DNA from 2 places in the Cupriavidus sp. BIC8F genome. Region 1 is predicted to be linked to the other one. Evidence: predicted binding sites of a transcription regulator. Region 1 holds the regulator's gene; the other holds the start of a gene.
What was found. The regulator FNR, encoded in region 1, switches genes on or off when oxygen is low (the NO sensors DNR and NnrR bind a similar motif). The targets are predictions, from matches to a motif close to TTGATNNNNATCAA.
Positions count from the first base shown of each region.

Region 1 (5,892 bases):
CGCCGTCTCGAGGACGATCTTCGCCTCTTGGGTATTCATGTTGATGGTGTGCAGCCTGTCTTTGCACCTGCTCCCGGACGGATCCGGGGCACCGGAGATTTTGGATACAGCGGTGCGAAAGCCACCGCCATCTCATTGCGCAGCTAGCCGGATACCTGCTGCATCCAAGCCGTGCACTTCCCTATCTTTGCATCGAGTTGCCGGGTCGTTCCGGCAGGAGATCGTTCGCGTGCCGTTATGGATCGGCCAGCAAACCTCTTGCGTAGCGCGCCCGCACATATCGGACGTCGCTGTCAGCGAACTGAAGGCCTCGGACGCAAGAAAAACGGGTATCGGGAGCAAGGCCGGCATCGCCAACACCGCAGTGCCAGCCGGACTTTTGAACCAGATCTTTTGAACCGGATGGACTGCGGGGACGGGACGGGCATCGAAAACCTTCCGCTTCCCCTGCCCTGAACGCGCCTTCTGGTAGGAAGGCCGCCTGGCGCTGCTCGCCCGCTGCTTACCGCGACTCATACTATGCCGCGCGATACCGCAATGTTGGCGATTGTATGGCATTCCCGCCCCCGCCTGCAACCATCATCCGTTGCCCGGGCGGCGCCGGCGCCTCAGAACACCAGGCAGAATCCATGCTCAGCCAGCGAATGTGGCAGCAGCACCGCTCGCGCAATGCCAAGGCCGCCGAACGCCATCACCGCCAGGCCGGCCCCAAGGCGCACACCGGGACGTCGCGACAGCGTACGCAAGTAGCCCGACAGGCCGGAAAGCACCAGCAGGTTAGGCAGTGTGCCGAGCCCGAACACGCCCATCACGAGTGCGCCGGAAGCCGCGTTGCCCGCCAGCAGCGCCAGCGTAAGCGCCCCATAGACCATGCCGCACGGCACCAGGCCCCACGCCAGGCCCATGCCATAACGCCGCGCCAGTCCGCCGCGCGCCCGCACAAACGCCGGCATGGCGCCTGCCAGGCCACCCAGCCGCCGCGCCACCGCTGCGCTGGCGCGCGCCGCCATGCGCTCCAGCCAGTTGACAGTAAAAGTATTGCCGCGCAGCAACCGCCAGCCCGACCACAGCAGCATGACGCTGCCCGCCCCGAACAGCCAGCGCTGCACCGGCAGGTAGTCCTGTTTCCACGCCGACGCACCGACCGCGCCTAGCGCGGCACCGAGCAGCATATAGGTCGAGATCCGGCCCAGGTGCATAATCAGCAACTCGCCCAGCCAGGCGGCGCGGCTGGGCATCAGACTGATCGTCGCCATCTCGCCGCGGCGTTGCTCCACGGCCAGCGCCACGCCGCCGCACATGGCGGCGCAGTGGACCCCGCCAAGCAAAGCCAGCAGAAAAACGCTGATCAGCACGCCAAATGTCAATTCTCACTCCCTACCACATCACATCGCACGGTAAAATGTTTTAATCGCGCCCACGCTGCCATTTCTAGCAGGTTCCAATTGCTCACCTCCATTCCCGTTACCGAGATGTCGCCCCGCTGCTCCACCTGTGCCATGGGGCAGCTGTGCCTTCCGGTCGGCATGTCGCAGCAAGACCTCGCCAAGATGGACACGCTGGTGCAGGAACGCATCCGCGTGCACAAGGGTGAAACCCTGTATCGCATGGGCGATCCGCTCACAGCGGTCTATGCCGTGCGCTTTGGCACGCTCAAGACCCACGTCACAACCGAAGACGGCCGCTCGCAAATTACCGGCTTCCACCTGCCCGGCGAAATCGTCGGTCTCGACGGGCTGGGCGAGATGCAGCATGCCTCCGATGCCGCCGCGCTGGAAGATACCGAAGTCTGCGTGGTCCGCATGAGCGAATTGCAGTCCCTCTCGGCAGACCTGCCATCGCTGCAGCAGCAGTTCCTGCGCCTGATGGGCAAGGAAATCACGCACGACCAGCTGATGCTGGTCACGCTGGGCTCGATGCGCGCCGAGGAACGCCTCGCCGCCTTCCTGATCAACCTCTCTGAGCGCCTGTCGGCGCGCGGCTATTCGGCGTCCGAGTTCGTGATGCGCATGAGCCGCGAAGAGATCGGCAGCTACCTGGGCCTGAAGCTCGAAACCGTCAGCCGCCTGTTCTCTCGCTTTGCTGAAGCCGGCCTGATCCAGATTCGCCAGCGCCACGTCAAGCTCGTGGACATCGACGGCATCAAGCAACTCTACAGCCGCTCCTGCTAGGTGGCCAAGGCGCTGCCAGTGCCGCATCCGGCCATGGCAGCGCAGACTTCACGCCAGTCCGCTCATTCCAGTTCGTCGGTATCGCTGAGCCGCGTCGGCATGGTGTAGAGCGTCAGTCCGCTGGACAACGCGCAGAACACCCAGGCCATCAGGAAGCCGATGGTGTAGACCGATTCGCGGGACGCTTCGATCGGCTGACCGAAGAAGTTCAGGTCACCGGGATCCACCACCGAAAACACCGTCGCGGTCGCAAAGCCAGCCATCAGGAACGCCGGCCAGAGTACCCACATCAGCCAGCGCAACCTCATGGCTGCCTCACTGCGGCAGCCTTGGGCTGCGCGGCATCGGCTTTCTCCACCACCAGGCCATGACGCGTTGCACCCTGCACCGGCATGTCCGGATGCGTGGACGCCAGCCAGATCGTCACGCCGCACGCCACCATCGCCACCAGCGGGCCGCTCATCAACAGCCACGGCCACGGCTCCTTCCACCACGGATTGCCTTGCTGACTCATATTGCCCCCTTCATCTTGACGACTACGTCCGCGTCTGCCTAGCTTTACAAATCGCGCGGCACGATGAAACTGGTGGATTGCCGGATTTCGGCCTGCCCCCGCTCCGTGCCTTCGCTCGTCACTGTCACGTTGATCTTGTGCGTGCCCTGCGCCGCGGCCTCGATCGGCACGCGGATCCGGATCGGCAGCAACCGGTTGGATGTCGGCGCCAGCGATTCGGCCTGCTTGTCGTATTCCACCTTCAGGTTCTTCAGCTCTTCGCTGTCGGCGCGCACGCTGATCTTCATCGGCGCTTCGGTGGTGTTGATCAACTGCAGGCGATAGACGTTCTCGATCCAGCGGCCTTCCACTTCACGGCCGAGCGCACCACGGTCGCGGATGATGTCGACCTTCAGCGGCGTGCGCAGCGCGATCGACGCCATGAAGCCGGCCAGCAGCGCTACCCAGATCACGGAATAGATGATGACGCGCGGACGCAGCAGGCGCTTGCGCGATGCCACTGCGGACAAGGCCTTGCGCATCGCGTTTTCCGAGGTGTACCGGATCAGGCCGCGCGGATAGTCCATCTTGTCCATGACCTGGTTGCAGGCGTCGATGCAGGCGCCGCAGCCGATGCAGTCGTACTGCAGGCCGTCACGGATATCGATGCCCGTCGGGCACACCTGCACGCAGATGCTGCAGTTGACGCAGTCGCCAAGCCCCGCCTTGTAGTGGTCGGTCTTGCGCGACCGGCTGCCGCGCGGCTCGCCGCGGCCGACGTCGTAGGTCACGACATAGGTATCGCGATCCACCATCACGCTCTGGAAACGCGCATACGGGCACATGTACTTGCACACCTGCTCGCGCATGAAGCCCGCATTGCCCCAGGTGGCGAACGCGTAAAACAGCATCCAGAACGACTGCCACGGCCCCAGCGACAGGCTGAGCACCTCGCCGCCCAGCCCGCGGATCGGCGCGAAATAGCCGATGAAGGTAAAGCCGGTCCAGAGCGCAATCAGCACCCACAGGAAGTGCTTGGTCGCCTTCAGACGGAACTTGCGCAGGCTCCACGGATCGCCATCGAGCCGGATGCGGGCGATGCGGTCGCCTTCGACCCGCCGCTCGATCCACATGAAGATCTCGGTATAGACCGTCTGCGGACAGGCATAGCCGCAGAACAGCCGCCCCGCGATCGCCGTGAACAGGAACAGCGCCAGCGCCGAGATCACCAGCAGCACCGCCAGGTAGATCACATCCTGCGGCCACAGCACCAGCCCGAAGATGTAGAACTTGCGCGCGCCAAGGTCGAACAGCACGGCCTGGCGGCCATTCCATTGGAGCCAGGGCGTGCCGTAGTAGACCAACTGGGTCAGGATCACCAGCCAGACCCGCCAGCTGGAGAAGGCGCCCGTCACCGAGCGCGGGTAGATCTTGCGGCGGACCTCGTAGAGCGTTTCGTCAGAGGTCTCGCCCGGCGCAGCGGCCGACCGTTGCAGGTCGGCCGCCCGGGCCATTTCTTCTGTCCCGGGTGCGTTCATGGGCATGCTCTCCCGCGAGCCAACAGCGCCCGCTCACATGAGTCGTCGGTCATTGCCCGGCTCCGCTTCCCGTGTTGGACAAACCCCAGATATAGGCCGTCAGCATCCGGATGCGTTCAGGCGTCAGGATCTCCTCATGCGCGGGCATGTGGTTGTTGTGGCCCTTCAGGATGGCGTCGACGATGCTGCCTTCCGAGCTGCCATACAGCCAGACGTTGTCCGACAGATTGGGCGCACCGAGCGCCTGGTTGCCCTTGCCGCCGGCGCCGTGGCATGCCACGCAGGTCGTCTTGAAGGTGCCCTCGCCACGAGACGCACGGATCGGGTCCGACGACAGCCCCGACAGCGAGCGCACGTATTGCGCCACGTCGCCCGCCTGCTTGGCGTCGATGGTCGCGGCAAACGGCGGCATCACGCCATTCCGGCCCTTGGTGATGGTCTGCTGGATGATGTCGGGTTCGCCGCCATAGAGCCAGTCGTTGTCCGTCAGGTTCGGGAAGCCGCGGCTGCCGCGCGCGTCCGAGCCATGGCACTGTGCGCAGTAGTTCAGGAACAGGCGCTGGCCGATCTCGCGCGCCTGCGGATCCGCCGCCACCTGCCTGACGTCCATCTTCAGGTACTTGGCGTAGATCTCGTTCTGCATCTTCTCCTGCGCCGCGCGGTGTGCGGCAAGTTCGCCCTGCGTGGAGAACTTCAGCACGCCGGCATACGAACCCAGCCCCGGGTACAGCACCAGGTAGGCCAGGCTGAAGATGCAGGCCAGCAGGAACATCCACATCCACCAGCGCGGCAGCGGGTTGTTCAGCTCGCGCAGGTCACCGTCCCAGACATGGCCGGTGTCTTCAGTGCCGCCGGCGGTCTTGGTGACCTTGCGTTGCGAGAACAGCAGCCACACGCACCAGACGATGCCGACGAGCGCGATGGCGGCGATGTAATAACTCCAGAATTCGGAAATGAAATCGCTCATGGCTAGGTGTTCCGGCTCGATGTTGTCGTAGTTTCGTCAGGCAGCGCGAACGGCAGCATGGCGGATTCCCGGTTGGCGGCCTGCCGGCCGGCGGACCAGGCCCACCAGCAGATCCCCAGGAAGACGACCATCGACACGACGGTCGCAATGGCAGTGATCATGGCCATGGCTTACTCCTTGGGTGCCGCGGCCGCGGCGGAATCCACGCGGACGTTGCGGCGGTTGGTGCCCAGGCCTTGCAGGTAGGCAACCAGCGCATCCTCTTCGGTCCTGCCCTTGAGCTCGTCCGGTGCCTTGGCGATCTCGGCATCCGTGTACGGCACGCCCAGGCGCACCAGCGCGCGCATGCGGGCCTGGATATCGTTGGTGGGCAGCTCGGCCTTTTCCAGCCACGGGTACGATGGCATCACCGATTCCGGCACCACATCGCGCGGATTGCGCAAGTGGATGCGCTGCCAGTCATCCGAGTAGCGCCCGCCCACGCGCGCCAGGTCGGGACCGGTGCGTTTGGAGCCCCACAGGAACGGGTGGTCGTAGACCGACTCGCCCGCCGTGGAGAAGTGGCCGTAGCGCTCGGTCTCGGCCTGCAGCGTGCGCACTTGCTGCGAGTGGCAGCCGACGCAGCCTTCACGGATATAGATATCGCGGCCCATCAGCCGCAGCGGCGAATACGGGGTAATGCCCGGATCCGGCTCGGTGGTGGAGTGCTGGAAGAACAGCGGC
Region 1 is NZ_CP136094.1:3,908,503-3,914,394, forward strand. It holds gene scpB (SMC-Scp complex subunit ScpB) at 1-39, opposite strand, end outside; gene RS901_RS18230 (sulfite exporter TauE/SafE family protein) at 609-1,367, opposite strand; gene fnr (fumarate/nitrate reduction transcriptional regulator Fnr) at 1,446-2,171, shown strand; gene RS901_RS18240 (hypothetical protein) at 2,234-2,479, opposite strand; gene RS901_RS18245 (hypothetical protein) at 2,476-2,685, opposite strand; gene ccoG (cytochrome c oxidase accessory protein CcoG) at 2,730-4,202, opposite strand; gene ccoP (cytochrome-c oxidase, cbb3-type subunit III) at 4,252-5,169, opposite strand; gene RS901_RS18260 (cbb3-type cytochrome oxidase subunit 3) at 5,172-5,336, opposite strand; gene ccoO (cytochrome-c oxidase, cbb3-type subunit II) at 5,340-5,892, opposite strand, start outside.

Region 2 (5,892 bases), on a different contig from region 1:
AGCGCACATCCGTTGACCCGGAGGCGCTGCGGGAGTGTTACCAATGCTTTCAGCATGCCGATTGCCGGATTTGCCAAGACAGCGGCGCGCGGCCTGGCTAGCCTTGCGCTTTGCCCATCCGATCCCGCCCGGCGGAAACGCCTGCTTGCATGTCGCGCCCCCTGTCCGCTGCCGCCTGGCTGCCCACCGTTGCCTTTGTCCTGATCTGGTCCACCGGCTTTATCGTCGGCAAGGCCATCGTGCCGCTGGCCGATACCAGCCTGTTCCTGCTGGGCCGCTTTGCCGTGGCGGGGCTGATGTTCGTGGCGTGGTCGCTGGCCGCGCGCGCGGCCTGGCCGCCGCTGCGCGAGGCGCCGCGCCACCTGCTGGCCGGCGCGCTGATGCAGGGCATCTACCTGTGCGCCGGCTACGGGGCCGTGGCCAAGGGCTTGCCGCCGGCGATCATGGCCCTGCTGGGTGCGCTGCAGCCGCTGCTGACCGCGCTGCTTGCCATCCCCCTGCTGAAAGAGCTACCTTCCAGGCGGACGTGGCAGGGCCTGGCGCTGGGTGCGCTCGGCGTCGCGCTGGTGGTCGCCCCGGCGATGCAGGCCGGCATGCACACGGCCGCGCCGGCCCTGTCGCCCTGGATCGTGCTGCTGGGCGTGCAGGCCATTGTCTCCATCACCATGGGAACCCTCTTGCAGAAATCCGCCATTGCCGCCTGTGACCTGCGCGCCAGTTCCGCGTGGCAGAACCTGGGCGCCATGCTGGTAGCCGCCGCGATGGTGGCGGTCCAGGCCGTCGACGCGCCGCTGCACTGGCATGGCGGCGTGGCGCTGTGGGCCGCGCTGGCGTGGGCGGCAATCGGCCTGTCGGGCGCCGGCACCTGGCTGTTGGTCAGCCTGGTGCGGCGCGGCCAGGCCGCCAATGCCGCGGCGCTGATGTTCCTGGCCCCGCCGCTGGCCGCGCTGCAGGCCTGGCTGCTGTTCGGCGAACGGCTGGATGCGGCGCAGGCGCTGGGCATGGCGGTGGCCGGGGCGGGCGTCTGGCTGTGCCAGACCACTGGCAGGTTGCGGCATGCCCAAGCCCGCTGAACCCCACGCTTCGCCGCTGGTCGAGCACCGGCGCTACCGCCCGCAGCCGGACGGCCACCAGCACGGCTACCACCAGCTGCTGTTCGGCCTGGCCGGCGCCACCGAGCTGGAGATCGACGGCCATGTCTATTGCGTGGACGACCGCACCGGCCTGATCGTGCCGGCCGGCAGCCATCATGAATTCCTGGGCTTCGACGGTAACCTGCAACTGGTGGCGGACTTCCCGGCGCGCTCGGTGGCGCTGCCCGCGCGGCTGATGGCGCGCCCGCGCACGTTTTCGCTGGACGGCGCCTTCGGCAGCCGCGTGCGCGCGCTGGCGGCGTGGCGCGCCGCCGCGGCAGCGCGCGGGCCGCAGACCGACTGGCAACTGGCGGCCACGCTGGCCGCGGCGCTGGCGGACTGCCTCGGCATGCCCGGCGACGGGCAGGTATTCCCGCTGATGGCCGTGGATGCCTACCTGCGCGCCAACCTGGCCTCGCCACTGCGCGTGGCGGAAGTTGCCGGGCATTTCGGCTGGAGCGTGCGGCGCTTCCAGACCCTGTTTGCCGAGGCCTTCGGCGATACCCCGCACCGCTACCAGACCCGGCTGCGGCTGGACCGCGCGCTGCAGCTGCTGACGCAATCCACGCTGCCGCTGGCCGAGATCGCGCTGGCGTCAGGCTACCCGGACCAGACCACCTTCACGCGCAGCTTCACGCGGCGCTTCGGGCAGCCGCCCGGGGCGTGGCGGGCGGCCGCACGCGGCTAGCCTGCCTGCGCGGCAGGCGATCCTGGCACCGGGCTAACCGTGGTGACCCTCTCGCGTCGAGGCGAGTTAGAGGGGCGGCGCAGGTTGAACGTGTGGCGTATAAGGCTTCCGCCCCTTGCGCGATCCGAGCGCTTAGCGCCGCATTGATCTGCGTCAGACTCAGATCATGCAGGGAAGCTATTGTGTCAATGAGGGCCCCGCGAGTCCCGATATCGTATCGGACTCAACGGTCTGCTTGCCCAGTTTCCCAGGAGGGCGCCATGGCCACCCCACTCGTCACCTCGCTTCCGACTTCACCTTCCGCCGCGCTTTCCACCCCGAGCCCGACACCCCTTGCCGCCTGGCATACCGACCATATCCATTTCGCCTCAATGCTCGACCTGCTGGAAAAGCAGGTCAGCACCTTCCATCAGGGCGAGCAGCCCGACTACGGCCTGATGGCCACGATCATCCACTACATGCGCAACTATGGCGATTGCGTGCACCACCCCCGTGAGGATGTTGCCTACGCGCTGCTCGTGGACCGGGATCCCGGCACGCGGATCATCATCAGCCGGTTACTGCAGGAACATCGCGTGATCGCCACGGTCGGCGCGGAATTGCTCGACCGCCTGCGCGAAGCCCAGAGCGAGGTGGTCACCTCGCGAGCGGCACTGGAAGCGGCCGCCGCCATGTACCTGGTGTACTACCGCAACCATCTGTCCACCGAGGAGAAACAGGTCATGCCGCGCGCCGCCCGGTTCCTGACCGAAGCGGACTGGGCGGAGGTCGCCGCCATCGACCCGGCCAGTGCCGATCCGCTATTCGGCGCCAATGTGGAGAAGCGCTTCGCGGCCTTGCGCAAGCAGATCGACAGCGAAGCGAACGCGTCCATGCACTGAACGTCGGTCGCTTCGCGGCACTGCCGGGCCTCGGCTCACAACTTATGCCGCATCCCGATCCCGAACAGTGCAAGCTCATAGCTTTGACTAGCGCCTCAATAGCAATCTGGAGTCGCTAATCGACTATCGCGCCCGGTTGCAGCGCGGCCATCACTCCATTTTGAGCCCCACCGCTTTGGTCATCGCCTGGTAGGTCGGCCAGGTACGTGCGATGAACTTCTGCAGGGCCTCGCCGGTCAAGGGCGTGTCCTGGCTGCCAAGCTGCTCCCGCACGTTCCTGACGGCTTCCGACTCGGTGACCGAATGCCGCACCAGAGTCGCCAGGCTGTTGACGATCTCGGCAGACAACCCGGCGGGGCCCAGCAGCATATTGCATTCGGCCAGGTTGCTGAAGATCGGATCGGATATGCCTTCGTCCAGCCAGGTCGGCACGCCGGGCAGTTTCGGTGAGCGCGGCCCTGAGATCACCAGCAGCGGCTTGAACGCGCCGGCAGACAGCCCGCCCGACATCCCCAGCAGCGACCCCGCGCCGATATCGATATGGCCGGCCATCAGGTCGCCGACCATGGCGCCGGTGCCTTTGTAGTTGATGACATCGAACTGGGCCCCGGTCAGCTTTCTCAGCTGCGCCACCATCAGCTGCCAGCCCGAGCCGATGCCGTAGTTGCCCACGCTGATGGGCCGCTTGTGCGCCAGCGCGATCAACTCCTTGAACGTGTTGGCCTGCAGCCCCTTGGTCGCCACCATCACGCCGACGCCGGTACTGATGGACGCCACCGGCGTGAGGTCGCGTGAGGGATCGATCGGCGGCTTCTTCAGCAACACCGGCGCCTGGGCCAGCTGGCTGTGCAAGGTGCAAAGCAGCGTGTAGCCGTCGGGCTTGGCGCGCGCCACGGCTTCCGCGGCGATCATGCCGATGCCGCCCGGCTTGTTTTCCACCACCACCGGCACCTTCAGCTTGTTGGAAAAGAACTCGGCGAACGCTCGCGCGGAGCTGTCGTTGGATGAGCCCGGCGCCTGCGCGGCGATGATCCGGATCGGGCGCGAGGGCCAGTCGGCGGCCAGCGCGGAGCGAGGCAGCAGCCAGGGCAACGCGGCCGCTCCGGCCGCTGCGCCCAGTAGCGTGCGCCGGCGAAGGTCTACGGTATCGGCGGACAAGTCGTTGCCCGGACGAACAAAGGAACGCATGGGTCTACTCCCGAATACGTCAAGCCTGCGCCCACGACGGCTCGCGGGCGCCCGGGTTGGCCGTGGCGATGACGCACGGCCGGCAGCAATGGCATGCCGCTACATGCCGATCAGGTCGGCACGCTGCACCAGGTTCCTGACGATGCGGACCGAGGCGATGTCGATCATCTTGCCCTCGTACTGGACCGCGCCCAGTCCTTGCGACAGCGCTTCGTCATAGGCGCGGATCATGTCGCGGGCGCGCGCCACGTCGGCGGCGGCAGGCGAGAAGACGTCCTGGGCGAGTTCGACTTGCGACGGATGGATGGCCCACTTGCCGACCATGCCCAGGATCATGGCGCGGCGGGCTTCCTCGCGGAACGCGTCGGGGCTGCGGAAGTCGGCAAACGGGCCATCGATGGCGTCGAGCCGATGGGCGCGTGCGGCAATCGTCAGCCGCTGGCGCTGGTAGTGCCAGATGTCGCCCGGATAGCCGCCGCTGCCGCCAATGTCGCGCATGGATACGCCCTGGCTGGCCGAGTAATCCCCCATGCCGAAGATCAGGCATTCCAGCCGCGGCGTTGACGCGGCAATGGCGTCGACGTTCATCATTGCCTCCACCTCTTCGATCAGCACGTCGATGCCGATGCGGTGGCGCAGGCCAAGCTTCTTCTCCATCATCGACAACAGCTTGTCGACAAACTGCACATCCGCCGCCGACATGGCCTTCGGCAGCATGATGACATCGAGATTGCGGCCGGCACCCTCCACCACTTCGATGATGTCCTCGTAGGCATACTCGGTGGTCAGGTCGTTGATGCGCACGCAGCGCGTGGTGCGCCCCCAGTCCAGCCCGTTGAGGGCGTCGACGATCTTGCGCCGAGCCGGGCGTTTTTCGCTGGGTGCCACCGCGTCTTCCAGGTCAAGGAAGACGAAGTCCACGCCCATGCCCGCGGCCTTGGCCATCATCTTCTCGCTCGAGCCCGGCACGGACAGCTGGCAGCGGCGCAGCCGCTTGGTTTTTTCCTGCATGATGTTGTCTCCTGCTTGTTGTACTAGTGTTGTCTGTCAGTCATCCCGGCGTGGCCCCACCGCCTACTGCACCACACCGTCCGCGCGCAGCGCGGCGATCTCGCCGGCATCGAAGCCGAGGTCGGCCAGGGTGCGGTCGGTGTGCTCGCCGGTCATGGGGGCCCGATGCCGTACGCCTCCGGGCGTGGCGCTCATGCGCACCGGACTGCCGGCGATGGTCAGTCCGCGCGCTGCGCCGGGCTGCTCGGCTTCGACCAGCATCCCGCGGATGCGGAAATGCGGATCGTCGAAGATGTCTGCGGCATCGAACACCGGGCCGAACGGCACCTCGCCGCCCAGCATCTCGGCAAGCGCGCGCTTGGTATGGCGCACCGTCCAGGCGGCGACCGCCTGCTCCACCTCGGCCCGGTGCCGCACGCGCAATTCGTTGGTGGCAAAGCGCGTATCGCCGGCCCATGGCGGATTGCCCATCCGCTCCACCAGCAGCCGCCAGAAGCGGTCGTTTGGCACCCCAAGGCTGATAAAACCGTCACTGGCCGGAAAGAGCCCGAACGGGCAGAGCAGCGGATGGCCGTTGCCCTCGGGTCCCGGCGCCTGCGCCGAGGCGCTGTACTGGAACACCATGCGCTCGCACACCGCCAGCACGGCATCGACCATGGCCACATCCACGAACTGGCCGCGGCCGGTGCGCTGGGCGCGCCAGCACGCCGCCGCGATGCCGTAGGCCAGGAACATGGCCGGCACGATGTCACCAACGCCCGGGCCGATCTTGGTCGGCGCGCCGCCGCGCTGCGGCCCGGTAATCCCCATGATGCCGCCCATTGCCTGCGCGACGGGATCGTAGGCGGGCCAGCCCGCGTAGGCGCTCTCGCCGCTGCGCGGGTCGCCGAAGCCGCGCAGCGCCGCGTACACCAGCCTGGGGCACTCCTCGGCGAGCCGTTCATAGCCCAGCCCGAAGCGCTCCATTACGCCGGCGCGGTAGTTCTCGACC
Region 2 is NZ_CP136095.1:695,918-701,809, reverse strand. It holds gene RS901_RS23435 (DMT family transporter) at 150-1,073, shown strand; gene RS901_RS23430 (AraC family transcriptional regulator) at 1,057-1,821, shown strand; gene RS901_RS23425 (hemerythrin domain-containing protein) at 2,082-2,702, shown strand; gene RS901_RS23420 (tripartite tricarboxylate transporter substrate binding protein) at 2,853-3,890, opposite strand; gene RS901_RS23415 (CoA ester lyase) at 3,990-4,901, opposite strand; gene RS901_RS23410 (CoA transferase) at 4,965-5,892, opposite strand, start outside.
Region 2: a site for FNR is predicted at 1,965-1,978, ahead of RS901_RS23425 (hemerythrin domain-containing protein). Genes of this name have one in related genera too.